DNA from 2 places in the Mycobacterium bourgelatii genome. Region 2 is predicted to be linked to the other one. Evidence: riboswitches for the same ligand, from Rfam matches in the RefSeq annotation. Region 2 holds a riboswitch; the other holds the start of a gene.
The links. A riboswitch is a leader RNA that binds a small molecule or an ion and turns the genes downstream of it on or off. The one in region 2 is predicted to bind glycine.

Region 1 (15,599 bases), on a different contig from region 2:
CGAGACCGGCGAGGTGCTCGACACGATCACGGTGCAGGCGCTGATCAACCGCTACGCGACGGTGTGCGGGATGACCGGCACCGCGTTGGCCGCCGGTGAACAGCTGCGCCAGTTCTACAAGCTGGGTGTCTCACCGATACCGCCGAACACCCCCAACATCCGTGAGGACGAGTCCGACCGGGTCTACATCACCGCAGCCGCCAAGAACGACGCGATCGTGGATCACATCGTCGAGGTCCACGAGACCGGGCAACCGGTGCTGGTCGGCACCCGCGACGTCGCCGAATCCGAAGAGCTGCACGAGCGCTTGCTGCGGCGCGGAGTGCCGGCGGTGGTGCTCAACGCGAAGAACGACGCCGAAGAGGCGCAGGTCATCGCCGAGGCCGGTAAGTACGGGGCGGTCACGGTGTCCACGCAGATGGCCGGTCGGGGCACCGACATCCGGCTGGGCGGTTCGGACGAGGCCGATCACGACCGGGTCGCCGAACTGGGTGGACTGCACGTGGTGGGCACCGGCCGGCATAACACCGAGCGGTTGGACAACCAGTTGCGTGGCCGGGCCGGACGCCAGGGCGACCCCGGATCGTCGGTGTTCTTCTCCAGCTGGGAAGACGACGTCGTCGCGGCCAACCTCGACCCCAACAAGCTCCCCACCGAAACCGACGAGGACGGGCGGATCATCAGCCCCAAGACCAGCGGCCTGCTCGACCATGCGCAGCGCGTCGCCGAGGGCCGGTTGCTGGACGTACACGCCAACACGTGGCGCTACAACCAGTTGATCGCCCAGCAGCGCGCCATCATCGTCGATCGCCGAAACACGCTGCTGCGTACCCCAACGGCCCGCGAAGAGCTCGAAGACCTGGCGCCCAAGCGGTACAAGAAGCTCCTCGAGGTCCTGTCGAAGGAAGAGGACGAGGCCGCAGCGGAGAAGCGCCTGGAAAAGATCTGCCGGCTGATCATGCTCTACCACCTCGACCGGGGCTGGGCCGACCACTTGGCCTACCTGGCCGACATCCGCGAGAGCATCCATCTGCGTGCGTTGGGTCGACAGAACCCGCTCGACGAATTCCACCGGCTGGCGGTCGACGCGTTCGCATCGCTGGCCGCGGACGCCATCGAGGCGGCCCAACAAACCTTCGAGACGGCCAACATCCTCGAAGAGGAACCTGGCCTGGATCTTTCCAAGCTGGCCCGGCCGACCTCGACGTGGACCTACATGGTCAACGACAACCCGCTGGCCGACGACACACTTTCGACGTTGAGCCTGCCCGGCGTATTCCGCTGAGTCGCTGAGTATTGCCCGGCTCCACCTCAGTCCGCTGTGCGGACCGCATCGTCGTCGGGCTCGGCCAGATTGCCCAACTCCTCAACAGTCCGCTGTGCGGACCGCATCGTCGTCGGGCTAATGTCACCGCTCATGGAGCCTGTGCTCGCACAGAACCGGGTGCTGACGGTGCCCAATGTGCTGAGCATCGCGCGCCTCGTGCTGATCCCGGTGTTCATCTACCTGATGCTCGTCGAGCACGCCACGGGTTGGGCGGTGGCGATTCTGATGTTCAGCGGGGTATCGGATTATGCGGACGGCAAGATCGCCAGGCTGCTGAACCAGTCGTCAAAGTTGGGCACGCTGCTGGATCCTGCGGTCGACCGTCTGTACATGGTCACCGTCCCCATCGTGTTCGGGATCAGCGGCATCGCGCCCTGGTGGTTCATCATCACCTTGCTGGCCCGCGACGGCCTGCTGGCGCTGACCCTGCCGCTGCTATGGACGCGCGGGCTGACCGCCCTACCTGTCACCTACATAGGCAAGGCCGCGACGTTCGCCCTCATGGCCGGCTTTCCATTGGTGCTGCTGGGGCAGGGGGACGCGCTGTGGAGCCGGATCGTGGGGTGGTTCGGCTGGGCATTCCTGATCTGGGGCCTCTACATGTACCTGTGGGCGTTCGTGCTCTACCTGGTGCAGATGGCACTGGTGATGCGCGAGATGCCCAACGTCAAGCGGACAAAGCCGCGAACCCCGCCGTCGGCCCCCAACGCGGGTGAGCATGGCTGAACCGGATCGGCTGCTCGGCGGCTACGACCCCAACGCCGGCTACAGCGCCCGCGTCACGGCCAGGCCGAAACACATCCCGGTGCCGTCGCTGCTGCGCGCCCTGCTGTCGGAGCACCTCGATCCCGGGTACGCCGCGGCGGCCGCCAAACGGCAAGAGTCGGACACACCCCAGACTCCGGGCAGCCGCGTGACCGGCTGGCTGTGGCAGGCGCTGGCCGCGACCCTGGTCGCCGCGGTATTCGCCGCCGCCGTGGCGCAAGCCCGTTCAGTTGCTCCCGGCGTGCGCAATGCCCAGCACCTGCTCGCGGCGAGCGTGCGGTCGACCAATGCCGCCGCCGCCAAGCTGGCGCAGCAACGCAGCGTCCTTTCGGCGAAGGTCGATGATGTGCAACGAATCGCGCTGGCCGACGACATCGAGGGCCAACGTTTGCTCCGGCAGCTGGACGGGATGAGCCGAGCCGCGGCCAGCAGCCGCATCATCGGCCCCGGCTTGACGGTGACGGTGACCGACCCGGGCGTTGGACCCAATCTGTCCGACGCATCCAAACAGCGGGTGAGCGGCAGCCGTCAGATCATCCTCGACCGCGACTTGCAACTCGTCGTCAATTCGTTGTGGGCCAGCGGGGCCGAAGCGATCGCAGTCGACGGCGCCCGGATCGGGCCGAACGTGACGATTCGGCAGGCCGGGGGATCGATCCTGGTGGACAACAATCCGGCCAGCAGCCCATACACGATCGTCGCGATTGGCCCGCCGAATGCGATGAAGGACGTCTTCGACGACAGCCCGGGGCTGCGGCGACTGCGGCTGCTGGAAGTCTCCTACGGCGTGGGGGTCAGCGTGACCACCAGTGATGCACTGACGCTGCCGGCCGCAACGGTGCGGGATGTCAAGTTCGCGAAGAAGATTGGTTCCTAGTGGAGGAAATCCTGGTGAGAGAGATCCGACCGGCATGATCGGAATCGCGGCGCTTGCCATTGGCATCGTGCTGGGCCTGGTGTTCCACCCCAGCGTGCCCGAGGTAATCCAGCCCTACCTGCCGATTGCGGTGGTCGCCGCGCTCGACGCGGTGTTCGGCGGACTGCGGGCCTACCTGGAGAAGATCTTCGATCCAAAGGTGTTCGTGGTCTCGTTCGTTTTCAACGTCTTCGTGGCGGCGCTGATCGTCTACGTCGGCGACCAATTGGGGGTGGGCACCCAGTTGTCCACCGCGATCGTCGTCGTCCTGGGCATCCGCATCTTCGGCAACGCCGCCGCGTTGCGGCGCCGGTTGTTCGGAGCGTGACGCAGTGAGGACGATGAAGAGGAGGGGCGCCCTTTCACCCATGAGGGAGGTGAGACCAGCGTGAGCCAGGACGTTGACGGGCACGCGGGCGGCGCCAACGAACCCGATCGCACCGCGGCACAACAGAACCAGCCGGCTGCCGAGCCCGCGGCTCACCGCGGCGGGCGCCATGGCCGTCACGAACTGCCCGCCGAGCGGGCCCGTCCCAGAATCAATCCGTTCCGCCGCGCCAAAGGCACCGGGCGGACGGAACCGTCACGGGGTGGTCGCTCACGCCTGGTGTTCGGAGCGCTGGCGGTGTTGCTGTGTCTGGTTTTGGGCGTCGCGATCGTCACCCAGGTCCGTCAGAACGACTCCGGTGACTCGCTGGAAACGGCCCGTCCCGCAGATCTGTTGGTGCTGCTGGATTCATTGCGGCAGCGCGAGGCGACGCTGAATGCGGAAGTCGCCGAACTGCAAAACACCCTCAACGAGCTTCAGACATCCGGCAACAACGACCAAGCCGCAATCGAACGGGCGCAGGCCAAACTCGCGGCTCTGTCCATTCTGGTGGGCGCAGTGGGCGCCACTGGGCCGGGCGTCACGGTGAAAATCGACGACCCAGGCCCCGGGGTGTCGGCCGAAGCGATGCTGGATGTGATCAACGAACTGCGGGCCGCCGGCGCCGAAGCCATCGAAATCAATGACGGACAGCAGTCGGTGCGGGTGGGAGTCGACACCTGGGTGGTCGGGTCGCCGGGGGCACTGATCATCGACTCCAAGTCGCTGTCCCCGCCGTATTCGATTCTGGCCATTGGTGATCCGCCGACCCTGGCCGCGGCAATGCACATACCCGGTGGCGCCGAGGACAGCATCAAACGCGTCGGTGGGCGGATGTCGGTGCAGCAAGCCGACCGTGTCGACGTCACCACCTTGCGGCAACCAAAACCGCACCAATACGCTCAGCCCGTCAAGTGAACCGATCAGCCTGAGGAGCACCGTGAGCGATATCCCGCCGGATCTGCACTACACCGCCGAACACGAGTGGGTTCGGCGCACCTCAGAAGACACGGTGCGGATCGGGATCACTGATTTCGCGCAGTCGGCCCTGGGTGACGTGGTGTTCGTGCAGTTGCCCGATGTGGGCACCAAGGTGACCGCAGGGGAAGCCTTCGGCGAGGTGGAGTCGACCAAGTCGGTGTCGGATCTCTTTGCGCCGCTATCGGGAACGATCGCTGCGGTCAACGGCGACCTGGAAGGTAACCCGCAACTGGTGAACTCCGACCCGTACAGCGCCGGCTGGCTGGTAGACGTACAGGTCGACGGCCCGGAAGCGGCCGGACTGGAGTCCGCCATCGCGGAGCTGCTCGACGCGGAGGCCTACCGCGGAACGCTGACCGAATGACGATTGCTAAGGTCCGAAAGTATCGCGAAGCACCGAAGGAAGCGCGGGTAGGAGAAGCTAGGCTATCGGGCTTACGATCCTGCAAGTGGTGAGCACGTCGCAGGCTGTGCCCGGTACGGTCTAGCGTCACAAGCACGTGGAAGTACGAGAAGTCAGCAAGTCGGCCGAATGGCCCGGTGAGCGAACGCCACAGCGGCCAGTGAGGAGCAGCGGGTGACAGACAACGACCAGACCTCTGACGAAGTCACTGTGGAGACGACGTCCGTCTTCCGCGCCGACTTCCTCAATGAACTGGACGCTCCTGCGCAGGCGGGTACCGAGAGTGCCGTTTCGGGAGTGGAGGGACTTCCCGCGGGCTCGGCCCTGTTGGTCGTCAAACGCGGGCCGAACGCCGGGTCCCGATTCCTGCTCGACCAAGCCGTCACCTCGGCCGGCCGCCATCCCGACAGCGACATCTTCCTCGACGATGTCACCGTGAGCCGTCGGCACGCCGAATTCCGGCTGGAGAGCGGCGAGTTCAGCGTTGTGGACGTCGGCAGCCTCAACGGCACCTACGCCAACCGCGAGCCGGTGGATTCGGCCGTGCTGGCCAACGGCGACGAGGTCCAGATCGGCAAGTTCCGCCTGGTGTTCTTGACCGGGCCCAAGGGCGACGACGACGGGGGCACCGCAGGCCAGTGAGCGCACCCGATAGTCCCGCAGTCGCCGGGATGTCGATCGGGGCGGTCTTGGAACTGCTGCGACCGGATTTTCCCGACGTCACAATCTCCAAGATTCGATTCTTGGAGGCTGAGGGGCTGGTCACGCCACAGCGTGCCGCATCGGGCTACCGCCGGTTCACCGCATACGACTGCGCCCGGCTGCGCTTCATTCTCACCGCGCAGCGGGATCATTACCTGCCGCTCAAGGTGATCCGGGCCCAGCTTGACGCCCAGCCGGACGGCGAGTTGCCACCGTCTGCGTCTCCTTACGGCGTACCAAGATTGGTGCCGATAACCGACGACGCGGACAGCGCCGGGGCGGACGCGGGTGCCGTCTCGTCCACTGCCATCCGGCTCAGTCGCGAAGACCTGCTGGAACGCGCCCAGGTGGACGACGACCTGCTGACAGCGTTGCTCCGAGCCGGGGTGATCACCACGGGGCCGGGCGGCTTCTTCGACGAACACACGGTCGTGATCCTCCAATGTGCCCGCGCGCTCTCGGAATACGGTGTCGAGCCCAGGCATCTGCGCGCCTTCCGGTCGGCTGCCGACCGTCAGTCGGACCTGATCGCCCAAATCGCCGGCCCGATGGTCAAGGCCGACAAGGCCGGCGCCCGTGACCGTGCTGATGACTTGGCTCGCGAAGTTGCCGCGCTCGCTATCACATTGCACACTTCCTTGATCAAATCGGCCGTTCGCGACCTTCTGCAGCGCTGAGGACTAGACTTCGATCGACAGCTTGGTGTCGGCGACGCGGTGAAGATTTGGGGTACACCGCGCCGCCGTGCTGAGTGAAAATCGGACATGGCGGCATGTGCGGAGGGCAGGCGCAGATGGGCGAAGTACGTGTTGTCGGCATTCGTGTCGAGCAGCCCCAGAACCAGCCGGTGCTGTTGCTGCGCGAGACAAACGGTGACCGGTACCTACCGATCTGGATCGGACAGTCGGAGGCCGCAGCGATCGCCCTGGAGCAACAGGGCGTGGAGCCACCCCGGCCACTGACGCACGACCTGATCAGGGATGTCATTGCAGCCCTTGGGCATTCGCTCAAGGAGGTGCGCATCGTGGACCTGCAGGAGGGCACCTTCTACGCGGATCTGATCTTCGACCGCAACATCAAGGTGTCCGCACGTCCATCCGACTCCGTGGCGATCGCGCTGCGCGTCGGGGTGCCGATTTACGTCGAGGAAGCCGTACTGGCCCAGGCCGGTCTGCTCATCCCCGACGAGGCCGACGAACAAGAGAGCAGCGCCGTGCGGGAGGACGAGGTGGAGAAATTCAAGGAATTTCTCGACAGCGTCTCGCCCGACGACTTCAAGGCCACCTAGTTAGCCGGCGAGCCACCGAACCCGGCGAACGGTTGCGGATGGGTCCAGTGACCCTCAAGTTACGGATGAGTCTCATCTCACAGGCTGGACCCTCGACACGCCTTGCGCTTAGCGCCCGCTTTCGGTCGCGGCGGCCATACTTTGATGACGGTTGGATGATCACCGGGATTACGGCGGCAACCTAACGGCGTATGCTCTCAAGCACTCGGGCCTGAGAAGCGAGGTCGTTGGGACGGCCAGTGACGCAGCTAGACGAGAGCGCGATCGGCGAGAGGAAGCACCGTGAGCGAGCAGCCACGTCAAGGACAGCTTGACCTTGCTGACGACGCGGCCGCCGCCCCCGGTGGTGGCAGCGGCACACCCAGCAGGGTGACCGACGCAGTGCAGCCCGGACTGTTCCCCGACGATTCCGTGCCCGACGAGTTGGTGGGTTACCGCGGGCCCAGCGCCTGCCAGATCGCCGGCATCACCTACCGCCAGTTGGACTACTGGGCGCGGACTTCGCTGGTTGTCCCGTCGATTCGCAGCGCGGCCGGCTCCGGCAGCCAACGTCTTTATTCGTTCAAGGACATCCTGGTCCTCAAGATCGTCAAGCGGTTGCTGGACACCGGGATCTCGTTGCACAACATCCGGGTTGCGGTCGACCACCTGCGGCAGCGGGGCGTACAAGACCTGGCCAACATCACCTTGTTCTCCGACGGCACCAGCGTGTACGAGTGCACCTCCGCCGAAGAGGTCGTCGACCTGTTGCAGGGCGGCCAGGGTGTGTTCGGCATCGCCGTCTCGGGCGCGATGCGCGAGCTGACCGGCGTGATCGCCGACTTCCCCGGTGAGCGGGCCGACGGCGGGGAGTCGATAGCCGCCCCGGAGGACGAACTGGCTTCGCGTCGCAAGCACCGCGACCGCAAGATCGGCTAGTAGACCGGCTCAGCCTGCTACGGCGCGCGCCGAGAGCTCGCGGCCGAGTAAACTAGACAACGCATCGCACTTGCGCGGGAGAGTTTCGTGGCCGCCAGCCACGGACGCCGAAGGAGCAATACCTCTCCGTCAACCTCTCAGGCACCCGGACCGCGCTGGACAACGATGCCTCTGGAAAGCGGCGGCGACCCGATACGGGTCCCGCCCGCCGATGGGGAAAGGCACCCGCGTGACTCGGGGCGCCGAATCTCTCAGGCGCCCGGTGCTCGGGTGAAGACAGAGGGGGAGGGCCGCTGATCCCTCTTCCTGTGTCAGGAGTACACGTTGTCGAAACAGTTCGCGGAGCGCCACATCGGCCTGGACGGCCAGGCCATCGAAACCATGCTCGCGGTCATCGGAGTTGACTCGCTCGACGAGCTCGCCGGCAAGGCGGTCCCAACGGGCATCCTCGACAAGCTGACCGACGCCGGAGCGGCCCCAGGCCTGGACCAGCTGCCGCCGGCCGCCAGTGAGGCCGAGGCGCTCGCCGAGTTGCGCGCCTTGGCCGAGTCCAACACGGTGGCCGTGTCGATGATCGGTCAGGGCTACTACGACACCCTCACCCCGCCCGTGCTGGTGCGCAACATCATGGAAAATCCGGCCTGGTACACCGCTTACACCCCGTACCAGCCCGAGATCAGCCAGGGCCGGCTGGAAGCGCTGCTGAACTTCCAGACCATGATCACCGACCTCACCGGCCTCGAGATCGCCAACGCGTCGATGCTGGACGAGGGCACCGCGGCTGCCGAGGCCATGACCCTGATGCACCGCGCCGTGCGCGGCTCGACCCGCCGACTGGCCGTGGATGTCGACGTATTCACCCAGACCGCCGCGATTTTGGAGACCCGGGCCAAGCCGTTGGGCATCGAGATCGTCACCGCGGACCTTCGTGACGGGTTGCCCGACGGAGAATTCTTCGGCGTGATCGCCCAGCTGCCCGGCGCCAGCGGCCGGATCACGGACTGGTCGGCCCTGGTGCAGCAGGCCCACGAGCGCGGTGCCCTGGTGGCCATCGGCGCCGACCTGTTGGCGCTGACGCTGATCACACCGCCGGGCGAGATCGGCGCTGACGTCGTGTTCGGCACCACGCAACGGTTCGGCGTGCCAACGGGTTTCGGTGGCCCCCATGCCGGATACCTGGCCGTGCACGCCAAGCACGCCCGCCAGCTGCCGGGTCGGCTGGTCGGCGTTTCCCTGGACGCCGACGGGACACCGGCGTATCGGCTGGCCCTGCAGACCCGCGAACAGCACATCCGCCGGGACAAGGCGACCAGCAACATCTGCACCGCGCAGGTCTTGCTGGCGGTGATGGCGGCGATGTACGCCAGCTACCACGGCGCCGACGGACTGAAGGCCATCGCGCGGCGCGTGCATTCTCATGCCGAAACCATCGGTGCCGCCCTGGCCTCCGCGCCCAACACAGAGTTGGTGCACGACAAGTACTTCGACACCGTCCTGGCCCGGGTGCCGGGCCGCGCCGACGAGGTGCTGGCCGCCGCCAAGGCGCAGGGCATCAACCTATGGCGCGTCGATGCCGATCACGTGTCGGTCGCCTGTGACGAAGCCACCACCGACGCCCATGTGGCGGCGGTTCTGGACGCGTTCGGCGTCACCGCCACCGATCCCACGCCCGTCGACATTGCGACGCGGACGTCGGAATTCCTGACCCATCCCGCGTTCACCCGCTACCACAGCGAGACGTCGATGATGCGGTACCTGCGCGAGTTGTCCGACAAGGACATCGCGTTGGACCGCAGCATGATCCCGCTGGGCTCGTGCACGATGAAACTCAACGCCGCCGCCGAGATGGAGGCCATCACCTGGCCGGAGTTCGGGCGCCAGCATCCCTTCGCGCCCGCCGCGGACACGCCCGGATTGCGCCGTCTCATCGCCGACTTGGAGTCCTGGCTGGTGCACATCACCGGATACGACGCCGTCTCGCTGCAGCCCAACGCCGGCTCGCAGGGGGAGTACGCGGGCCTGTTGGCGATCCACGAATACCACGCCAGCAGGGGAGAGCCGCACCGCGACATCTGCCTGATCCCGTCGAGTGCGCACGGGACCAACGCCGCCTCGGCCGCGCTGGCCGGAATGCGGGTTGTCGTCGTGGCCTGCCACGACAACGGTGACGTGAACCTTGACGATCTGCGCGCCAAGGTCAGCGAACATGCCGAGCGGTTGTCGGCGCTGATGATCACCTACCCGTCCACCCACGGTGTGTACGAGCACGACATCGCCGACATCTGCGCGGCCGTGCACGACGCCGGCGGGCAGGTCTATGTCGACGGCGCCAACCTCAACGCGCTGGTCGGCCTGGCCCGACCGGGCAAGTTCGGCGGCGACGTGAGCCACCTGAACCTGCACAAGACGTTCTGCATCCCGCACGGCGGCGGCGGGCCCGGCGTCGGACCGGTCGCGGTGCGATCACACCTGGCCCCGTTCCTGCCGGGTCACCCCCACGCTCCCGAGTTGCCGAACGGGCGTCCGGTGTCGGCGGCGCCGTACGGCTCGGCCTCGATCCTGCCGATCAGCTGGGCCTACATCAGGATGATGGGGGGAGACGGCCTGCGGGCGGCCTCCCTGACGGCGATCGCGTCGGCCAACTACATCGCGCGCCGCCTCGACGAGTACTTCCCCGTGCTCTACACCGGGGAAAACGGGATGGTGGCCCACGAGTGCATCCTGGACCTGCGCGGCATCACCAAGTCGACCGGCGTGACCGTCGACGACGTCGCAAAGAGGTTGGCGGACTACGGGTTTCACGCACCGACCATGAGCTTTCCGGTGGCCGGCACACTGATGGTGGAACCGACCGAAAGCGAAAGCCTGGCCGAGGTCGACGCATTCTGCGAAGCGATGATCGGCATCCGCGCCGAAATCGACAAGGTTGGGGCCGGCGTTTGGCCCGCCGACGACAACCCGCTGCGCAACGCCCCCCACACCGCGGAGTGCCTGCTGGTGGCCGAGTGGAACCACCCCTACACCCGGGAAGAGGCCGCCTATCCGCTGGGCAAGACCTTCCGGCCCAAGGTCTGGCCGCCGGTGCGGCGCATCGACGGGGCTTACGGTGACCGCAATCTGGTCTGCTCGTGCCCGCCGGTGGAGGCATTCGCCTGACCCCGACCGACGCGGGTCTCAGACCTCGATCACCGGAAGATCGATCCGGGAGGCATGCAGCGCGCTGCGGTAGACACGCACGGTCGGCGGTCCTCCCGGAAGGATCGCGAAATGGTGGGCGTCGGTGCCGGCGATCGCGACGCGGATTCGGTGCCCAGCGCGGAATAGGTACGACGTCGGCAGCAGATCGAACGTCAGCTCGGCGATCTCGCCGTCAACGAGCGGCCGCGCGTCGCCGCGCGTGAATGTTCGGTAGGGGACCGGCTGGCGATACGGCGGCGGCGCGTCGCTGAGCCGACGATGCACCGCGCGCAGCTGCCCTTCGGTGATATAGGTGACCCGGCTGCGTGGGTCGACGTCTTCCAGATAGACGAAGAACGTGCCGTCACTCGCCGTGGACCTCAAGAACAGCGTGATCAGCGGATGCCCGGTCACTTCGAGGGGACCGTTGAGCGGCGCGGAGGTGTAGGTCAGCAGCTTGGCGTCCTGGACGTCGCGGTCGGGATAGCGCACGTGCCCACCGATGCCCACCTGCGATTGCCAGCGGGAGTGCTGACCCGTGGACGCGGTCGGATCGACCGAGTATTCGTCGGCGGCTTCGTCGCCCTGGGATTCGGGTGGTTCCAGCACGAGTTGCTGCGCCTCGGCCAGGTAGTAGGTCCGCGTGGTGGCCGGCGGCGGCCAGGTGTCGGCCGACTTCCAGCGGTCCTCGACCATGGTGAAGTAGTGCACGGGGGGTTCGGAACCGATGCCGGTGTCGACGCCTTTGAGGTGATGGTCGAAGAACCGCAGGAGTTCGCCGTCGTGATCGAAGGCGGGCTTACGCAGCCCGCGCACCGGATCGACGTGCCAGCCGCCGGTGTGGTTCCACGGCCCCAGGATCAGGCGGCTGCCCGGGGTGGGGACGGTGAGAAACCGCTTTATCGCGGCATGCCCGTACCCGCCGTCGAACCAGCCGCTGTAGTTGTAGATGGGTGCGCCCGTCGCCGCGATGTCGCGCCAATAGTGGTGCGGACTGATCAAATCGATGGTGTGCCCCGTGGCGGCGGCGTCGTCACGGAAGGTGAGCGACGTCGCGAACTTGTGGACGTCGTAGTTGCCGCGATGGGCGGCGATGGCTTGTGCCCGCAGGGAGCGGTCACGATCGTCGTGCACCGGCTGCACACCGGTCACCGGAATTTTCGCCCACCACCCGACCACCTCGTGCAGGGCGTCGCGGTCCATGGCCTCGTTGTAGCGGCCCCACGTTTCGGTGAACCAGGTGGCGTGGATGCCGCCGGGAAACGCGATGTCGGTGTAGACGTCGAAGAGCGCAAAACAGGGGGCGATCACCTTCACCGCGGGATGCTGGTTGACCATCAGGAACTCCGCTGCCGTGCCGTCGTAGGAGTTCCCCAGCCCAGCGACCCTTCCGTCGCACCATGGCTGGCGCACGATCCAGTCGACGACTTCGGCGCCGTCCCGAATTTCGTCCGGGGACCATTCGGACTCCCGCGCCCCGAACGACGCACCCGACCCGCGCACGTCGACGTCGACCCAGGCGTAGCCCGCGGCCACGAACCGCCGCCGGCGCCGCCTGTCCGCCGTGATGTGTTGGAATGGCTTGCCACCGAGGAGCTTTCGCATCGGCTGGCGCCACTGCATGGACCGGTAGTAGCGGGTCTGGTGCAGGATCGCGGGCAGCCGCTGTCCGCTTGCCAGATCCGCGGGCAGGTAGACGTCGATGGCGATCCGGACCCCGTCGCGCATCGTCACATAGCACGACGAATAACGCATACCGCGACGTCGCAAGGATGCGCGTCCGGAGTCCGACGTGGCGTACCAGGCCGCATCCGAGCCGCTGTTTGCCATCGGAGCCAGCCGATCAGCTCAAGAAGCTGCTGACCGCCGAGGCGAGCTCAGGGGACGCCGACGTGGCCAGGTTCTGGTACCTGCCGCCGCTGAGCTTGGCCACCGCCTCCCAGGTCGCGCGGTCCGGGTCGGCGCCGAAGTCGATCACGTTGACCGCGACCGGCTTCGCCGGGTCCTGGCTGCTGCGGATGAACTCCTGCAACCCCGGCCCATCCAGGGTCCGGTCGGTATGCGGCCCGGCGGTGATCACCAGGATCGAATTGTCTTTTCCGGCACGGTAATTGGCCAGCGCTTCCTGGTAGATCAGCCGCAGCGTGGTGAACGACACCGCGCCCCCGTCGGACGAATACTGTTTGTCCAGCGCCGCCAGCAGGGCCGCCGACCGCGGCTGGCCGTTGACCTGATCCGGAAGCGGCCCGGCCGCGACCTCGGACCGCCCCTCATGGCCGTCGAACGTCCACAGCCCGATGATCGCATCGGGCGGCGCCGCCTTGATCTGATTGACAAGCGCCGCAATGACATTGGCCAACCGGCTCTTGCCGCCTTCATCGGTGGGCATCGACTGGTCGAGCATGATGGTTGCGGCCACTCCCTTTGACGGCGTGGCGATGGTGTCGGCGAGGGTGGCGCGGGTTTCGTCGTCACCGACCGACAGCGTCTTGGGCAGGTCCGGGAAATTGACGACTGAGCTGCTCGGCGGCTTCACCCCGCTCACGCGGAAGCCGGCTTTGGCCAGGTTCGCGAGCTGATCGGGCTTGCGCAGGTACCTGGAGAACGCGCTGGCCGCGGTCGCCTGCTCTTGGGACAACCACGAACCGCTGAGCAGGACGGTCGGATAGTCGGCCAGCGCGACGGGTCCCGGCGGAAGCCACGACGCCAGCTTGGTCTTGGCATCGGGCACTGCCTGGCCGCGCTGGAAGAGCTGCTGCTCGGTGGTGATCACCGCGTGCACGGGGCCGGCTGCGGCATCGTCTTTGCCGGGCTTGAGCAGCGCGTTCATCGCTTCGTCGAGGGAGTCGTTGGCGAGCTTGGGTTGCCCGCTCACCAAGCTGCGCACCGCGCCGCTGCCAGCGGTCGGTGGCGCGCCGTCGGGCGCTGAGGCGGCCGCGATGGCCTCGCCGGCCAGGAACGCGGCGTCGCCGTTGCCGGCCAGCGGCACCGCCAGTCGCAGCGACCCCCAGGGGCCGAGGTTCAACCCGGCCAGCGAATCCGGTTTCGTTTGCAGGCCGGGCAGCGCGGCCCAGTTCTGTTTGGACAAGGCCTGCTGCAACTCTGGGCGGATCGCCAACACCACCGGCGACGTCACCAGGGAACGGCTGTCGCTGATGGTCTTCTGACCGGCCGCTGCGCTGAGCCGTGCGGCAGAGATCGAGCTGCCGGGGATCCACAATCCGGGTTGGTTGCCCAGCTCGGAGGGCCATTGGCCGGCGAAGCCGCTCAACACGGCGTCGGAGTCGGCCGACTTGACCGTCACCGACACACATTTGTCGCCGACCGGGCCCGCGGTGGCGTTGTAGCCGTCGGCGAGATTCTTCACCTGCTCGACGATGGACGGGTCGGCGATCACGGCCACGCTGTCCTTGCCGCCCACGCAGTGCGCGGCCGGGTTGCTGGACCGATGAGACAAGGCGTCACCGACGAAGCGCCACACGATCACGGTGCCCACCACCACCACGACCAGGACGAGGGCGACGATGACGCCGATGCTTACTCCCCGTCGTCCGCCGGCGCTGCGGTGACCGCCCTGCCAGCCGCCGGGTTCGCGTTGGCCAGCGGCCTGGTAGAGGGGCGGGGGCGGTGGTGGCGGCTCGGCGCCTGTCGCCTCCGGGCTCTCCGGCTGCGTTCCGAAGTCGGGGTAGTCGTCGGTCTCGGAATCCGAGTATCGCGGTTCGTCGCTCGCGTAATCGCTGGAATAGTCACTCGGATAGTCGCTGGAGTAATCCCCGTATCCGGCATCGTCGGCGCGCGCATAATCGCTCGGCGCTTCGTCCGACGGAGCCGACGAAGCCGACGGGAATTCCCAGCGGTAGCCACCGTCCCCGTCGCCAGTCTCGTGCCTGCCGCCGCCCGGATCGTCGGCGAAGTCGGAGCCCGGCTCCGCAGGTTCCGCAGATTCCTCGTCAACCGGATCGTCGTCAGGGTCGGGCTTGCTGTGCCTACCCATACCGGCGGATGCGTCCTCTCCTCGGGATCCTGTCGGGGCTGCCGCCCGTCAAGGGCAGATCACGCACGGGCGCGTGCCTTAAATTCACGACGGCGGCGGTGCAGGATCGGCTCGGTGTATCCGTTGGGCTGCTGGCCGCCGGAAAGGATCAACTCCTGCGCGGCCAGGAACGCGATGCTGTCGTCGAAGTTGGGCGCCATCGGGCGGTAGTTGGGGTCACCCTCGTTCTGCTTGTCCACCAGCGGCGCCATCCGCTCCAGGCTGGCCCGAACGTCCTCACTGGTGATCACGCCGTGCCGCAGCCAGTTGGCCAGCAACTGGCTGGAGATGCGCAAGGTGGCGCGGTCTTCCATGAGCGCGACGTTGTGGATGTCGGGCACCTTCGAACAGCCGATGCCCTGTTCCACCCAGCGCACCACGTAGCCCAAGATCGACTGACAGTTGTTGTCGACCTCCTCGCGGATCTCTTCGGGCGCCCAGGCCAGATCCTTGGCCAGCGGGATCGTCAGCAACTCGTCGATGGTGGTGCGCTTCTTGCCTTCGAGCTCCCGCTGCACGGCGAACACGTCGACCTGGTGGTAGTGCATCGCGTGCAGGGTGGCCGCGGTAGGCGAGGGCACCCACGCCGTGGTGGCGCCGGCCTTTGGCTGGCCGATCTTCTGCTCGACCATGTCGGCCATCAATTCGGTCATGGCCCACATGCCCTTGCCGATCTGCGCTTTGCCGGAGAAGCCGGCGGCCAGCCCGACGTCGACGTTGGC
Region 2 (15,599 bases):
GAGGCGCTGATGTTGGGCAGCTTGATGATGTTGGTGTCCGGCTCCTGCGTGAGCTTGCCAAGTTCGGCAAGGTTGTCCGGCACGCGCTGCTCTTCGGTCAGTTCGTCCGGAAACTCGGCGAGAATGCGGGCCGCCAGCGAGATGTCACTCGGCTTGATCTTGATCCCTGCAGGTTCGGCAAAGGCGCGCACCACTGGCAAGAAGGCGTAGGTCGCCAGCATTGGCGCCTCGTCGGTCAGCGTGTAGATGATGGTCGGCTGCTCGGCGCTCATGTGATTTTCTCCCGGCGGCATTGTCGGTCAGATTTCTTGAAGGGCCCTGCGTGGTAACCGCGGCTACCAGTATCGCGGCTGGACAACCGCAGGTGATGGTCGGGGTGTGGTGTTCACCTGGTTCGCAGCCCGTCGAGTGCCACCTCGGTGACGCGCTCAGCCAACTCGGCGTTGTAACCCTGCATGGCCTGGCAACCGACCAACAGGGTCTTGACCTCGGGAACGGTGATGTCCTGGCGCGCGGTGCCGCTCCGCTGAGCCGCCGTCAACAGGTCCCCGAGCAAACCCAGGAACTCCTCCTCGACCCCGGGGACGGCGCTGTTGACGTCGATCCCAACGCCGGCCAGCGCCTCCACCAAGCCACGGTCGGCAGCGCCCCACTGCAACACCATCGACCGGATGAACGCGAAGAGCGCCTCACCGGGCTGCTCGGCCTGCGCCAAGGCGTACCCGTCATCGATGATGTGCCGCATCCGGTCCGCGATCACCGCCTGGAACAGGGCCTCTTTGGTCGGGAAGTGCCGGTACACCGTGCCCGCGCCGACTCCGGCCCGTTTGGCGATTTCATCGATCGGCACCGACAACCCGTCAGAGGCGAAGGTCTCGTAGGCAACCTCCAGGACGCGGGCGCGGTTGCGGGCCGCGTCAGCGCGCACTGGCCGCTGAGCCAAGTCACACCTCCACGCAAATCGAGCATTGACAAAACGGGGCGTGCGTTCCGTATAGTTCCAACCAAGCGGAGCGCTCGCCCCGTTTTGGCGATCATAGCGAGGAAATCCCAATGACCAAGTGGACCACCACCGACATTCCCGCCCAGACCGGGCGCACCGCCGTCATCACGGGCGCGAACACCGGCCTGGGCTTTGAGACCGCCGCCGCGCTGGCTGCCCACGGCGCGCGGGTGGTGCTGGCGGTGCGCAATCTCGAGAAAGGGAAGGAAGCGCAGTCCCGCATCATCGCGGCCACCCCGGGCGCCGAGGTGGAACTGCAGCAACTCGACCTCGGAACATGCCGCGACCGATGGCCGCAGCCACCGCACTGTTCGCGCCGTTGTTCCAGGATGCCGACATGGGCGCGCTGCCGGTGTTGCGCGCCGCGACCGACCCGGGCGTCTTAGGCGGTCAGTACTACGGGCCGGACGGGTTTGCCGAGATGCGCGGCTACCCGACGCTCGTGGCGTCGAGTGCGCAATCGCACGACGTCGCTCTGCAGCGGCGCCTGTGGGCGGTGTCCGAAGAACTGACCGGGGTGGTGTACCCGCAGCTGACACCGGCATAAGCGGCGAGGTCGAGCCTGACCGAGGTCAACACTCGACGATGTTGACCGCCACGTTGATCGCCAGCCCGCCGGCAGATGTTTCCTTGTACTTGGTGTGCATGTCCGCACCGGTGGCGCGCATCGTGTCGATGACCTCGTCTAGGGTGACGCGATGAAATCCGTCCCCACGCAATGCCATTCGGGCGGCATTGATGGCCTTGCCGGCCGAGATCGCATTGCGCTCGATGCAGGGGATCTGCACCAAGCCGGCGATGGGGTCACACGTAAGCCCCAGGCTGTGTTCCATGGCGATCTCGGCGGCGTTCTCCACCTGCCGCGGTGTACCGCCAAGGATCTCCGCCAATCCGGCCGCTGCCATGGCCGCGGCGGAACCAACCTCGCCTTGGCAGCCGACCTCGGCTCCCGAAATCGAGGCCCTCTCCTTGAACAGGGATCCGATGGCACCGGCGGTGAGCAGGAATCGTGCCGCCACGTCGTCGGGGTCCGCGGCTCCGGCGGGTGTGTAGTGCGTGGCGTAACGCAGCACGGCCGGAATGATTCCGGCGGCACCGTTGGTCGGGGCCGTGACGATGCGCCCGCCCGAGGCGTTCTCCTCGTTGACCGCCAGCGCCACCAAATTGACCCAGTCGAGGGCGAATTCGGGCTTACGATCGGGGTCTTCGGCACTCAGGCGCTCGTACCAACTCTTGGCCCGACGGCGTACCTGCAGGCGGCCGGGAAGCAGACCGTCGCGCGAGATGCTTTGGCGTTCGCACTCGACCATGACGTCACGCAGGTGAAGGAGGCCGCGGCGGACATCTTCCTCGGTCCGGCAACATGATTCATTGCGGAGAGCGACCTCGCTGATCGACATGTCGAGCCGCTCGCAGATGTCGAGCAGCTCCTTGCCGGACGAATAGGGCAACACGAAGGGCGACGATTCGTCCCCGCAATAGCCGGCCTCGCCGGTGACGATGAAGCCGCCGCCGACCGAGTAGTACGTCTCGGTGTGCAGGACGCCGCCGTGAGAATCGCTGGCGGTGAACGTCATACCGTTGGGGTGGGTGGGCAACACCACATCGGGATGACGGCCGATATCCTGCTCGGTCAACGGAATCGGCATGACCCCGTAAATCCATGTCTTTCCGGAAGCGGCGATCTCGGCAAGTCGGCGTTCCTTTTCCTCGGTGGTAATCGTTTCTGGCCGAGCGCCTTCCAAGCCGAGCAGGATGGCCGGCATGGTGCCGTGGCCCGCGCCGGTGGCCGCCAGTGATCCGAACAGATCCACCCGTAGCGTGGTGACGGAATGAACCAGCCCGAGGTTGCGCAGGGTGGTGACGAACTCGTTCGCAGCGCGCATCGGACCGACCGTGTGGGAACTGGACGGTCCGATGCCTACGGTGAATAGATCGAAAACGCTGATTGTCACGGCTGTTTCAGGGCAGGGTAGAGCGGGTGGCGCGCGGCCAACTCTTGGACTCGGGTGCGGAGCGGACCCAATTCGTCGTCACTGGTGGCTGTCAGTGCCGAAGCGATGACATCAGCCACGGCGCGGAAGTCGTCGGCCGAGAAGCCTCGTGCGGCCAACGCCGGGGTGCCGATTCGCAACCCCGAGGTCACCATCGGCGGCCGGGGGTCGAATGGCACGGCATTGCGGTTGACCGTGATGTCGACCGCGGCCAGCCGGTCCTCGGCTTGCTGCCCGTCAAGTTGGGCGTGCCGGAGGTCGACCAGAACCAGGTGTACGTCGGTTCCGCCGGTCAACACGGTGATGCCCTGCTCGGCCACATCGGGCTGGGTCAGTCGGTCCGCGAGGATGCGCGCACCTTCCAAGCAACGTCGTTGGCGTTCAACGAATTCGGGTTGTGCTGCCATCTTGAATGCGGTGGCCTTGGCGGCGATGACGTGCTCGAGTGGTCCACCCTGCTGTCCGGGGAACACCGCGGAATTGATTTTCTTGGCGATGGCGGGGTCGTTGGACAAGATGATGCCGCCGCGAGGCCCGCCCAGCGTTTTGTGGGTGGTCGAGGTGACGACGTGGGCGTGCGGTACTGGGCTGGGATGCAGTCCGGCTGCCACCAGACCGGCGAAGTGCGCCATATCGACCATCAACAGCGCATCAACCTCGTCGGCGATTGCGCGGAACCGGGCAAAGTCCAGCCGGCGGGGGTAGGCCGACCAGCCCGCGATGATCAGCTTGGGCCGTTGCGTACGGGCGGCCTCCGCGACCGCATCCATGTCGATGAGGTAGTCCTCTTCGGACACTTCGTAAGCGGCGACGTTGTACAACTTGCCGGAGAAGTTGATGCGCATCCCGTGGGTGAGATGGCCGCCGTGCGCCAGTGACAATCCGAGGATGGTGTCGCCAGGGCTGAGCAGCGCGTGCATGGTGGCGGCATTGGCGGTGGCACCCGAATGTGGTTGCACATTGGCGTATTCGGCGCCGAAGAGGTCCTTGACGCGGTCGATGGCCAGCTGCTCGATGCCGTCGATGAACTGGCAGCCGCCGTAATAGCGGCGGCCGGGGTAGCCTTCGGCGTACTTGTTGGTCAGCACCGACCCCTGGGCCTGCAGCACCGCCAGCGGAGCGTAGTTCTCCGAAGCGATCATCTCGAGACCGTCTTCCTGACGGCCGAGCTCGCTGTCGATCAGGGCGGCGATGTCGGGGTCGAACGTGGCGAGCGGTTGATTCAGCGTGTTCATCAGGATCGGCTCCGTGAGTAGAAGGGGGTCTCGACGACACGAAAGCGCTCGTCGCCGCCCCGAATATCCACGGAGACAACGGAACCGAGTCCAACCGAGCCGGTGGCGACGTAACACAGCGCGACCGGGTGGCCCAGCGTGGGCGACAGCGCGCCAGAGGTGACAGTTCCGATTCGGTGCGCACCGTCCTTCGTGTACACGCCGTATCCCTGGCGCGCGGCCCGCCGCCCGATGCCCTGCAACCCGACGAGATTGCGCAGCGGTCCCCATTTGGCATACTGCGCGAGCGCGTCCCGACCCACGAAGTCTTTGTCGAGTCGCACGGCCTTGCCCAGGCCGGCGTCGTAAGGGGTTGTCTCCGGGGACAATTCGTTACCGTAGAGCGGCATGCCCGCCTCCAGCCGCAAAGTGTCGCGGCAAGCCAGGCCCGCCGGGGCCACCCCATGGTCAGCACCGGCGTCCAGCAGCAGCCACCACAGATCGATGGCGCGGTCGTTGGCAACGTACAGCTCGAAGCCGTCTTCTCCGGTGTATCCGGTGCGGGCCAACAGGATCGGCATGGTGCCGATGCGCAACTCGGTTGCCGCGTAGTACTTGAGTCCGGTCACCGTCCCCACGTCAGTCGGGTCGACGGTCTTGCAGAGCACCCGCTCCGCGACGGGTCCTTGCAGCGCGATGAGCGCCATCTCCGCGGAGCGGTCGGTGATCGTGGCGTCGAACCCGGCCGCTCGCCGGGTGAGTGCGGCGTGCACGACCGCCGTGTTGGCCGCGTTGGCGACCACCAGGAAGCGGTCTGCGGCGAGTCGGTAGGCCACCAGATCGTCGAGCACGCCGCCGTTCTCAGCGCACAGCAGCGAGTACTTGGCTTTGCCGACCTTGACGGGTCCGAACGCGCCGACGAGCGCGTAGTCGAGCACGGCCGCCGCGTCGGGTCCGACGATCTCGATCTCGCCCATGTGGGACAGGTCGAACAACCCGGCGGCCGAGCGGACGGCGTGATGCTCGGTGAGCTCGCTGCCGTACCGCACCGGCATCTGCCAACCGGCGAAGTCGGTGAAGCGGGCCCCGAGTACGCGGTGCACGTCGAGGAGGGGCGATGATGCCCCCATACATGGACTCATTGTCACGGTCATGTCAGCGCCTTGTCTCTGGAAACGTTTGCGGTGAAATAGGTTTGGGTGGAACTTGCTTTGCAGGTCAGTTCGGCGGTCCCGGCAAGGCCGTTGGGAACGTGGGCATGCATGTCGGACACGGGGGCAACTCCGGTTTCAGTGGGCCCGATGACCGGGCTGGGTGCGCCCTCCCCGCTCTGTCCTGAAACCTGAGAGTCTGGGGCCGTGCTTGGCGGCACAGCCGTACACCTTCGGTAAGCCCGGCCAAAGCCGGCCTTGTCTCCAGAGTCGCCTCGGCGCTGCGGTACTTGGGCCTGAGAGATTCCCGGGGAGGATCTTGCTCCTACGGCACCTCGGTGAAGAGGTTCTCCCACGGCGCGTCAACGGCGTCAGATTCACTTGTGTATCGGATACGAATATAGGTTATGTACAGGCGCCATGTCACGGATGCGGTCGTGAGGCGCCCGTCACACCGAAAAGTCAGGCCGCGCGCTAGACGTTGATGACGATGGCGGTGATGTTGTCCGGTCCGCCGGCCTCGTTGGCGGCCGCGACCAGAGCGGTGCAAGCATCCTCGGGTACGGGATGCGACGCCAGTATTCGCTCCAGGGACGGTTTGTCGACCACGCTGTAGAGGCCGTCGCTGCACAGCAGGATCCGATCGCCGGGCTCCAGACCCACCGCAGAGCTATCGGGAAGCGCCCGCGGCAGCATCGCCACATGCCGGGTCAGCGTGTTGCGTGCCGGGTGCCGGTCGGCGTCTGCGACATCGACCTTGCCCGCGTCTATGAGCTCCCGCAGCAGATTGTGATCGCGGGTCAGGCACTGCAGCTCCTGGTCGCGGAGCAGGTATGCGCGGCTGTCGCCCAGATGGGCCACCAGAAGTCGAGACCCCGTGACCACCGCCGCCACCACGGTGCTGGTGGCACCGGCGGCCCGGGGATCGGTGCTTGCATATCCGCGGAAGTCGGCACAGAAATCCTCAATCGCGCGGCCGAGCGCTTCTGGCTCGATTTCGACGACTTCGCCCTCGACGTCGGGTTTGAGATGGCGGGCGACGTACGTCGGCAGCAGTTCGGTTACCAGGGCAGCGGCCAGTTCACCGTCGGTGCTGCCCGCCACTCCATCGGCGACGATGAACAGCGACTGATCGGCATCCGCGGCCCACCGGTCCTGATTGTTGCGTCGATGACGGCCGATGTCGGTGACGCCCGCAAACTCCACAAGGCACAACGTTAAGCCTTCGGCGCCGCTTCACCCGCACATTGGCCATGGTGAGCGACGCCACGGAAGCGACTAGGCTTACTTTTTCCTTGCGCGGGTACTGCTGGGACGCGGCTGTGCAGTGCAATCACCCGCTCGAGAGTGTGTCCGTCTGTCGACGAGGAGCTTTGTGACCACTGCTTCCAGCACAGCGGAAACGCGCGAGACGGACGACCGTCAGCGGATGCCGACAGACTGGCAAGGTTGGACTTCCGCCGCGCTCGCGCTCATCGGGTTCGTCGTGTGTCTGTGGGCCTGGCGCACCGGTGGTGGAACGGTCACGTTGCCATGGGTGCCGTCGCTGGGCCTGCACCTGAGCTTCGCGTTCGACGGACTGGCGGCACTGTATTCGATGTTGGCCTGCGGCATCGGTGCCCTGGTTTTCTGCTACGGCACGGCCTATCTGTCTCTGCACCTGAAGCACAAAGAGCGCCCGGCGCGGGACCGGTGGCAATTCTGGCCGTGGATGGCCCTGTTCGCGGTGGCGATGGTGGGCTTGGCGACGGCGCAGGACCTGGTGCTGCTGTTCTTGTTCTTCGATGTGACCGCGATCTGCTCGTACTTTCTGATCGGCTTCGACCGGGACGAGCCACACGCCCGCCGGGCGGCCCTGATGGCGCTGCTGGTGACCGTGGCCAGCGCCGTCGCCATGCTGATCGCCGCCGTGCTGCTGTACGCGCATTACGGGACCTTTTCGATACCTGACCTGCTCGACCGCATCGAGCCCGGGACGACGGCCACCGTCGCCGGGGCGCTGCTCGCGGTGGCGGCGCTGGCCAAGAGTGCGCAGGTGCCTCTGCATTTCTGGCTGCCCAAGGCGATGGCAGCGCCGACACCGGTCTCGGCCTACCTGCACTCGGCGGCCATGGTCGCCGCGGGGGTGCTCGTTCTGGGCCGGGTGCATCCGTTGCTCGCGCACAGCAAGGTCGTGCTGACCGGCCTATTGGTGGTCGGCGTGGCATCCATCGTGGTCGGCGGCGTCCTCGCGCTCGGCCAGGATGTGCTCAAGCAAGTGCTGGCTTACTCGACGATCTCGCAGTACGGCTACGTGGTGATGCTGTACGGCATCGACGGCGACACTGCGGCCGGTGCGGCGGCCTTCTACGTGCTTGCCCACGGCCTGGCCAAGAGCGCCCTGTTCATGACGGCGGGTGCGGTGACGATGTCGACCGGGGAACAACGCCTGTCTCGCCTCGGCGGCATGGCACGCCACAGACCGCTGCTGGCGGCAGCGGCCCTCATCGCGGCGGCCAACCTGGCTGGGTTGCCCCTGACCGCGGGGTTCTTCAAGGACGAGTTGTTCTTCGAGGCGGAGGCCGGCGCCGGGCCGGTGCTGGCCGGCCTCGCCGTTCTCGCCGCGGGTCTGACGTTGGCCTACATAGGACGGTTCTGGGTGTTGCTGTTCCTGGGCCCGACGCGCACCGAACCCGAGCCGACACCACGCCTGCTGACGGCCCCCGTCGTCGTCTTGGCGGCGGTCGGGGTGCTCGGCGGATTGGTGCCGCAATTGCTCAGCGGTTTGGCCACGGATGCCGGAGCCGTCACCAACGGCGCGCCCATCCAGTTGTCGCCCGCCTACCACCTGGACGCGCGTCCGGCGAACCTGATGGCGCTGAGTGCGTGGGCGTTGGGGTTTTCGCTGCTGGCCGTGCCGCGCCTCCGGGACGCGATCTCGCTCGCCCTGGCGCGGGTGGGCGAACGGGTCGGGCCGCTGCGGATTTACACCCGAAGTCTGCGGGCGCTGGCGCGGCTCTCCGCGGCGATTCACGACTTCGAGGTGCGCGACCTGCGTAGCAGTGTCGCCGCGGTGCTGGTTCCCGCCGGTGTGTTGACCACATTGGCCTTTGCCGTCACGCCGACGGCCGGCGAGTACGTGGTGGGGCGCGTGCGCGGTGTCGACTGGGTGGTCTTGCCATTGCTGGGCCTGGTCATCATCGCGACCCTGGCCACCGCGTGGGCCCGCGCCCGGGTGGGAATGGTGTTGGCGCTGGCGGTGGTCGGCTTCGCTCTGGCAGCCGTGTACGCGCTGCTGGCGGCCCCCGACATCGCATTGGTGGCGGTTCTCGTCGAGACGATGATCACCCTCATCTTCATCGCCGCGTTCGCGCACCTACCGAAGGACGAACCCACCCGCGAACACGGTGGACTCGCTGGGACGTTGGTGCTGCCGCGCAGCGGGCGCCCCCGTCGGCGCTGGCGCAGCGTGTCGGCCGGGATCCTCGCGGGGGTAACCGCCTTCGCCACCGTGTGGGGCTTCCTCTCGTCGCCGACCAGCGCACCGAGTGTGGCCGACGAGTACATCCGTAGCACGCCGAGCGCCCACGGGAAGGACGTCGTCACCGTCATCATCACCGACTTCCGCGGCCTGGACACCCTGGCCGAGATCACGGTGCTGCTCGTCGCCGTCGTCGGTGTGGCAACGCTGCTCAAAGAGGGCAAGCTCTGGTGAGGCGCAAGGACGTGGTGCTGCGGGTCGTGGCGCAAGTGCTGTTGGGCCCGAGTCTCATGGTGGCGGCGGCCCTCATCGTCAAGGGGTACGTCGATGTGGGGGACGGGTTCGCCGCCGGCATGGTCGTCGCCCTGGCTGTGGCGTTGTGTTACGTAGCGCTCGGGGCGCCGACGGCGGAGAGGATGTTGCCGCTGCTGCGCTTCGCGCCGCAAGTGGCCGTCGCGGGTCTGCTGCTCTCGTTGCTCGTGGGTTTCCTTCCGTTGCTTTTTGACAAGCCCTTGTTCAGCCATTTCCCCGCACGCGGTCAGCGGGTTGTGACGATCGGCTCGCTGGAATTGTTCACCCCGCTGCTCTTCGACATCGGGGTCTTCCTGCTCGTCTTCGGGGTGATGGCGATGCTGCTGCACCAGTTCTCTGGCCCCGAACGCCTTGTCACGGAAACCATCGACGACGCAGACGGCGAAGACGGGGAGGGCGGCATCCGATGATGTTCGCGTTCGCGATGACGGCCGCCGTGCTTTTCGGCGGTGGGGCCTACCTGCTGCTGCAACGTGACCTGGTGCGCATGGTCGTGGGCGTCGCCCTCGTGTCGCAGGCCGCCGTGGTGGCGCTGATCGGTGCCAGCCTGACCCGTGGACAGGCGCCCATTTCCCCTGAAGCCGGGGACCCGGTGAGTGACCCTTTGCCGCAGGCGCTGATGCTGACCGCGCTCGTCATCGGGCTCGCCACCCTGGCGTTGCTGCTCGCGCTGGTGCACCGCGCCGTGGTGGTGTTCCGGACCGCGCAGAGCGACGAACTCGCTGCTCAGGAGAGCAGGCACGAAGAGCGGCTGCAGCGTGACCGGCAGCGGGATACCAGTGAGATGACGTGATGCCCTGATGGCGCTGTCGTTGGTTCTGCTTGTGCCCTGGACGGCGGGCACGGTACTCATCGCGCTGGACGGCCGTCGCCGCTATGTCGCCTGGGCCGCCGTCGCAGCGTTGGTCGCCACGTTCATTGCCATCGTCTTTCTCACCTTCGACGTGCTCTCACCCGGACCCGATCAGGTGACGACGGGTGGCTGGCAGGCCGGTGTGGGCATCGTGCTGAATGCCGATGCGCTGGGGATGCTGTTCGCGCTGGTCTCGGTTTTGGTGCTGATCTTTGCGGTTGCCAACGAGGCGATCGTCGGCGTGCACGCCCGGACGTTTCCCGGGCTGGTGGTGCTGCTCGCCGCGGGCTTGACCGGTCTGTTCCTTACCGCTGACGTGTTCAATTTCTACGTCTTCTTCGAGATATCGATGATCGCGTCGTACGCGCTGACCACCTATGGCGGGCTGGCCCGTCAGTTGCGCGCGGCGCTGATCTTTGCCGCAGTGAACCTGCTCGGTTCGTTCGTCTTCTTGATCTCGGTCGCGGGGACGTACCACATCACGGGCGCGCTGGCCATGGCCGACGTCGCGCAGCGGATCCACGACGCCGGCCCGAATGCCACGCTGCTCGTGGCGGTCGGATTCTTCGTTGCCTTCAGCGTCAAGCTCGGCCTCTTCCCTTTCCACTTCTGGCTGCCGACGGTCTACACCGGCACACGCCCGGCCGTCGCCGCCATCCTCAGCGGCGCCGTGTCCAACATCGGCAGCTACGGCCTGCTGCGCTTTGGCGCCGGCCTGTTCCCCGACGAGCTGCGATTTGCCGCGACGGCGATCATCGCGCTGGGCGTCGTATCGATGCTCTACGGCGGCGTCGTGGCGGTGTCACGCGGTGACATCGGCGAGACACTTGCCTACTCGGCCATCGGCCAGGTCGGCTACATGCTCATCGCGTTAGGCATCGGCGGCTCGATCGGACTGGCGGCGGCCGTCGTCTACAGCATTATCAACGCCGTGAACAAGGGGCTGCTGTTCCTGGCTGCGGGGCTGCGGGGGCCCTTGGTGGCGGCGGCATTTGCGATCGGGGCATTCAGCGTCGCCGGCGTGCCTCCGGCCGGCGGATTCATCGCGAAGTTGGAAGTGTTCCGGACCGCCGTCGTCGGGGACCGGCCGCAGCTGGTGGTGCTGCTGGTCGTCGGCAGCGTGCTTTCGCTGGTGTACATGTTTCAGATCTATCAGCGGAAGTTCTGGCGCCCCGACGATGCGCCTGCCGGCGTCGCAGAGCCCAGCGCGCTACCGGCGCGCGCGCTCGTCGCGGTCTTCGCGGTTTTGGTGCTGGCTATTGGCCTGGCGGCAGAACCGTTGCTCAGCATGTGTCAGGACGGCGCCGATGTATTGCTGGGGAGGTTGTAGATGATTAGCCTCGTGGTCCGGGTCGCCGCGCTTACCGCCGTTTACCTGTTGTTCCTGACCAGTGTGGAGCCGGGCGATGTGCTCGTGGGCGTCGGTCTTGCGCTGCTACTCGCACTGGGCGAGGCGCGCGTCCTCGGACCCGAGCGGCGATCTCGGCGGCCGTCGGGTGCGACGACCCTGCGGCGCCTGTCCGGCTTTCCCGCCCTGATCGGTTTCACCCTGGTGGACATGTGCCGTGGGAGCTGGCAGGTGGCAGCCCACTGCCTCGGGCTACGACCCCTGGCCCCGGGATTCGTGACGTTGCCGATCCGCCGAAATGATCCGGCGTCCGCCACGGCCTGGGCGATCCGGGTGGGGCTATCGCCGGATACGGTCGTCGTCGACGTCGACACCGCGAAGGGCGAACTTGTGCTGCATGTGCTGGATGCCACCGACGTAGAGGCCGTGATCAAGGACCAGACCGCTTCCTACCAGCGCGCACAGCGGCGCGCATTCCCCTGATCGCCGTGCCTACCCTGCTGCTCATCGTCGCCGTTGTCTGGACCACGCTGCTGCTCGTGGCCGGGGGCCTGGTGCTGCTGCGAGCACGCGACGTGCACCAGCGAGTAGTCGCCCTCGACCTGCTGGCCGTGCTCGTGGTGTCACTGCTCGCGCTGCTGTGCTACCTGCTGGACAAGTCCTACTACCTGAACGCAGCGGTGGCACTCGCGCTGCTGTCGTTCGTCGCGACGGTCGCCGCGGCCCGATATCTGGGATCCGGAGGGCCGTTCGAATGATCTCGCTAGCTCTCGACATTGTGGGCGGGGTGTTGCTGATCGCGGGGCTCCTGCTGCTGACCATCAGCGTGTACGGCATCATGCGGATGCCCGACACGCAAAGTCAGTTGCATGCCCAAGGTTTGGCCACTGGCCCAGGAGTGATCGTCGTCCTCGCGTCCTCCATCGCGACCGAGAACGCTGCCATCATCTCTATCGCGACTTTGGCGATCGTCTTTATGGTGCTGACCTCGCCCACGGCGGGTCACTCGATTTCCCGTTCCGCCCGCCGCCGCAGTAAAGCCGACGCAGACGATGACCTGACGGATTCGCCGGAATAACAATGGCGGGCGTGCAAAGCAGTAGGTCGGCGGGACGTCCGCGGGACGCGTCGATAGACGAGCGGGTGTTGTCGGTGACCCGTGAGCTGCTCGTGGAGGTCGGTTGGGACGCGCTGAGCATGCGGTTGATCGCCGCAAGATGTGGGGTCAGCCGGTCGAGCCTGGACCGTCGCTGGTCGTCGAAGGCCGAGCTCGTGTTGCACGCCATCCTGGGCGCGACCCCCGATCTTGCGCCGTTCGCGGGTGCGGATCGGTTGGGCTGGGTGGATTGGGTGGTGCGCGGCAGTCAGCAACTTTTCGCCCGTCCCGAGGTGAAAGCCGCCGTTCCGGGACTCTTGCTCGCGATGGGCGAGAACGATGAGCTGCGCAGAAGATTGTGGTCGGACTTCAGTGGACCCGCGGTCGCGTTGTTCAGCGGCGATTCCGACGACACGAGTGATGCCGCACTCGACGCCCGGGCCGTCATCGCGATGGCCGCCGGTGCCGCGCTGTTCCTCACCACGATCGCCGTCGAAGACGACACCGACGCGCTACACGCCCGTGTCGCTGGGTTCCTCACGGACGCGGTGTCCAGGAAATGACGCGATGATCGCGTCGGTTGGCGACCGCCACTGGATTCCAAGGTCCCGAAGGGTGCGGGAATCGTCGGTGGGCGTCGCCGCGGTAAGCAGCAGCGCAGCCTCGTAGCTCAACCCGTCACCCATGGGAACGATGCTGGACAGGGCTTCGGCGATCCTGCTCGCTCCGCGAAACACTGCCGGGTGCAAAGGGATCCGAACGAATCGGCGGCCGGTGCCGTGTTCCAGGGCGTCGATCATTTCGTCGAAAGCCACGAGTACGCCGCCGCAGACATACCGACGTGGCCCGCAGCCCGGCGTCATCAGCGCCGCATGGACGTCGGCGACATCGCGAACGTCGATCATCTGCATACCGCCGCGCAGGCGGGGTGCGACACCGAACCGCACGAGGGGCGCCCAGCCGCGTTCGGTGACACCGGGCGCCGAATGGAATGCGGGTCCGACGACGCTGGATGGATACGTGATGACGACGGGCGCCCCCTCGTCTTGCAACCGTCGCGCGACCCGGTCGGCATACCCCTTGGTCTGCGCGTAGTCGCTGCGGCCGTCCGCCGTCGGCGTATCGGGTCCTATGACGTCGTTCGGCGGCGGGAAGAGGGCGCTGTAACTGCTCACCATGACCACCGGATCGAGACCCGCACCTACCGCGTGGGTGAGCAGGGTTTCGGTGGCGTAAGCGTTGATTTCCCACATCAGGGCGCTGCGGCGACTATCGGTACCGACGACTCCGGCCGCGTGCAGCACCGCGTCACAGCCGTCGAGCAGCGCCTCGATGGTCTGGCACTTTCGCACGTCCCCGGTGTGGAACTCGATGCCACCCGCCGCGGCGAACCGGTCGAGAACCGGCGCGCCTTCGGCGTCCGGCCCGACCAGCAGACGTATCTCGTGCCCCTGAGCCTGTAGCGCGCGCACGCAGTGAGCTCCCACGTATCCGGTTCCACCGGTGACGGCTATCAGCATGGTGTGCATATTACGGTGCCAATGGCACCGAAATCTATACCGGGTTGGCCGCGGATTGGCTAGGGCCGGCTGCTGTGCTCGTTTCCGTCGCTGGCTAACGCGTCGGTTCGCCAGCCGGCGTCGCGGGTGCGCTTGAGCAGCGACCTGGCCCCGAGGAAGGCGACCACCGCGACGGTCGTGACGTTCAGCCAGACCGCCAATGCTACGAACACTGCCACTCGTGCTGCCGGCGTGGCCGGTGGTCCCGCGTAGGAACCGTCCTCGTTCACCAAGATCTCGATCGAGTCGCCGGGCTTGGGTGACGACGGCGCCCTGACCGGGCCCGTGTGTTCCGTCCCAGCTGCGAACCACCGGGCATGAACCCTGGTGAGATCGCTACGAACGGGGTGGTCGATCACCGTGGCGACCACCGAACTTCGGCCTTGGGCCTGCTCAGCGTGGGTGCGGCTGCGGGAGTCGTAGACGGCGGTGCCCACCGCCCCCGCGACCGGCACCGTCAGCAGCGAAACCGCGACGGCCAACACCAGTGCCAGGGCTTCGAGTCGGTCGGCAACGCGGATCAGCGGGTTGCGGCTGAAGAGCACCGTGAACCACCGGGGCGCACGCAGGACGAACGTTTCCATCGCGGGGTCGTGTCCATCCGCGTCGTTGAGGGTGTGGGATATGCACCCGGAATTGCTGTCGGAGGGCCGCCGGCCCCACCTTCGACGAGCCGGCCCCACGTGCGCCGACGAAGGTTTCCGTGGCGGGGTGGTCATCGCAAGGTTTCCTTTCGGCAGGTCGAAATGGCGTCATGCCGCGGCTGACAGTTTCCATGGTGGCCTGGAATGGCAGAGCCGGCTTGCAGCGGCCGAACAACCGCCGCGCCCCGGTTTGTCGAGGTTCGACAGAGATCTGTGCAGCGACCTATCCGCGTGCTAAATTACGGTGCCAATGGCATCGAAAACTGTCTTGACGACGAATCCGACGGCCGCATCGGCCGCGTTCACGCCCGCGACGTTGGGCCCGTTGACGCTGAAGAACCGGTTCATCAAGGCGGCGACTTTCGAGGGTCGGATGCCGCGCGGCGAGGTGACCGACGACCTGATCGACTTCCACGTGGAGGTGGCGCGCGGCGGTGCGGCGATGACGACCGTGGCCTACTGCGCGATCTCACCCGGCGGCCGGGTGCACCGCGACACCATGGTGCTCGACAGTCGGCGGGCGGCGGCGTTGCGTCGGCTGACCGACGCCGTGCACGCCCACGACACGCTGGTGTCCGCCCAGATCGGGCACGCGGGTCTGGTGGCCAACACCCGGTCCAACCGCACCGGCACGCTGGCGCCGTCGACCCGATTCAGCGCTCCGGCGATGGGCCTGGTCCGTGCCGCTACGGCCGAGCAACTCGAGGAAGTTGTCGACGGTTTCGGCGCAGCCGCCCGCAACGCGGTCGACGCGGGCTTCGACGCCATCGAACTTCACCTCGGGCACGGCTACCTGTTGAGTTCGTTCTTCAGCCCAAACCTCAACAAGCGCACCGACCGCTACGGTGGCGACACCGTCCGACGTGCGGAACTGGCACGCCGAGTCGCCGAGCGGGTGCGCCGCGAAGCCGGCGACGGCGTCGCGGTGACCGCGAAATTCAACATGGACGACGGAGTCCGGGGCG

Region 1: it holds a riboswitch for glycine, as region 2 does, so the genes downstream of both, gcvP (aminomethyl-transferring glycine dehydrogenase) here and gcvT (glycine cleavage system aminomethyltransferase GcvT) in region 2, are expected to answer to the same signal.

What each region holds. Positions count from the first base shown of each region.
Region 1 covers NZ_BLKZ01000001.1:3,065,218-3,080,816, forward strand. Annotated here, with positions in the region: gene secA2 (accessory Sec system translocase SecA2) at 1-1,285, shown strand, start outside; gene G6N68_RS13300 (CDP-alcohol phosphatidyltransferase family protein) at 1,418-2,053, shown strand; gene G6N68_RS13305 (DUF881 domain-containing protein) at 2,046-2,969, shown strand; gene G6N68_RS13310 (small basic family protein) at 3,004-3,336, shown strand; gene G6N68_RS13315 (DUF881 domain-containing protein) at 3,397-4,293, shown strand; gene gcvH (glycine cleavage system protein GcvH) at 4,316-4,720, shown strand; gene garA (glycogen accumulation regulator GarA) at 4,934-5,401, shown strand; gene ftsR (transcriptional regulator FtsR) at 5,398-6,138, shown strand; gene G6N68_RS13335 (bifunctional nuclease family protein) at 6,255-6,749, shown strand; gene G6N68_RS13340 (MerR family transcriptional regulator) at 7,032-7,667, shown strand; glycine riboswitch at 7,733-7,830, shown strand; glycine riboswitch at 7,833-7,957, shown strand; gene gcvP (aminomethyl-transferring glycine dehydrogenase) at 7,992-10,823, shown strand; gene G6N68_RS13350 (CocE/NonD family hydrolase) at 10,842-12,674, opposite strand; gene G6N68_RS13355 (substrate-binding domain-containing protein) at 12,688-14,838, opposite strand; gene G6N68_RS13360 (malate synthase G) at 14,898-15,599, opposite strand, start outside.
Region 2 covers NZ_BLKZ01000002.1:794,990-810,588, forward strand. Annotated here, with positions in the region: gene G6N68_RS28625 (NADP-dependent isocitrate dehydrogenase) at 1-272, opposite strand, end outside; gene G6N68_RS28630 (TetR/AcrR family transcriptional regulator) at 386-943, opposite strand; partial or broken gene G6N68_RS28635 (SDR family NAD(P)-dependent oxidoreductase) at 1,054-1,550, shown strand; gene G6N68_RS28640 (L-serine ammonia-lyase) at 1,576-2,958, opposite strand; gene glyA (serine hydroxymethyltransferase) at 2,955-4,232, opposite strand; gene gcvT (glycine cleavage system aminomethyltransferase GcvT) at 4,232-5,341, opposite strand; glycine riboswitch at 5,637-5,727, opposite strand; gene G6N68_RS28655 (PP2C family protein-serine/threonine phosphatase) at 5,837-6,568, opposite strand; gene mbhE (hydrogen gas-evolving membrane-bound hydrogenase subunit E) at 6,738-9,056, shown strand; gene G6N68_RS28665 (MnhB domain-containing protein) at 9,053-9,544, shown strand; gene G6N68_RS28670 (sodium:proton antiporter) at 9,541-9,927, shown strand; gene G6N68_RS28675 (complex I subunit 5 family protein) at 9,935-11,317, shown strand; gene G6N68_RS28680 (Na+/H+ antiporter subunit E) at 11,318-11,818, shown strand; gene G6N68_RS28685 (monovalent cation/H+ antiporter complex subunit F) at 11,824-12,093, shown strand; gene G6N68_RS28690 (cation:proton antiporter) at 12,123-12,413, shown strand; gene G6N68_RS28695 (TetR/AcrR family transcriptional regulator) at 12,425-12,994, shown strand; gene G6N68_RS28700 (NAD-dependent epimerase/dehydratase family protein) at 12,944-13,951, opposite strand; gene G6N68_RS28705 (Rv1733c family protein) at 14,011-14,574, opposite strand; gene G6N68_RS28710 (NADH:flavin oxidoreductase) at 14,885-15,599, shown strand, end outside.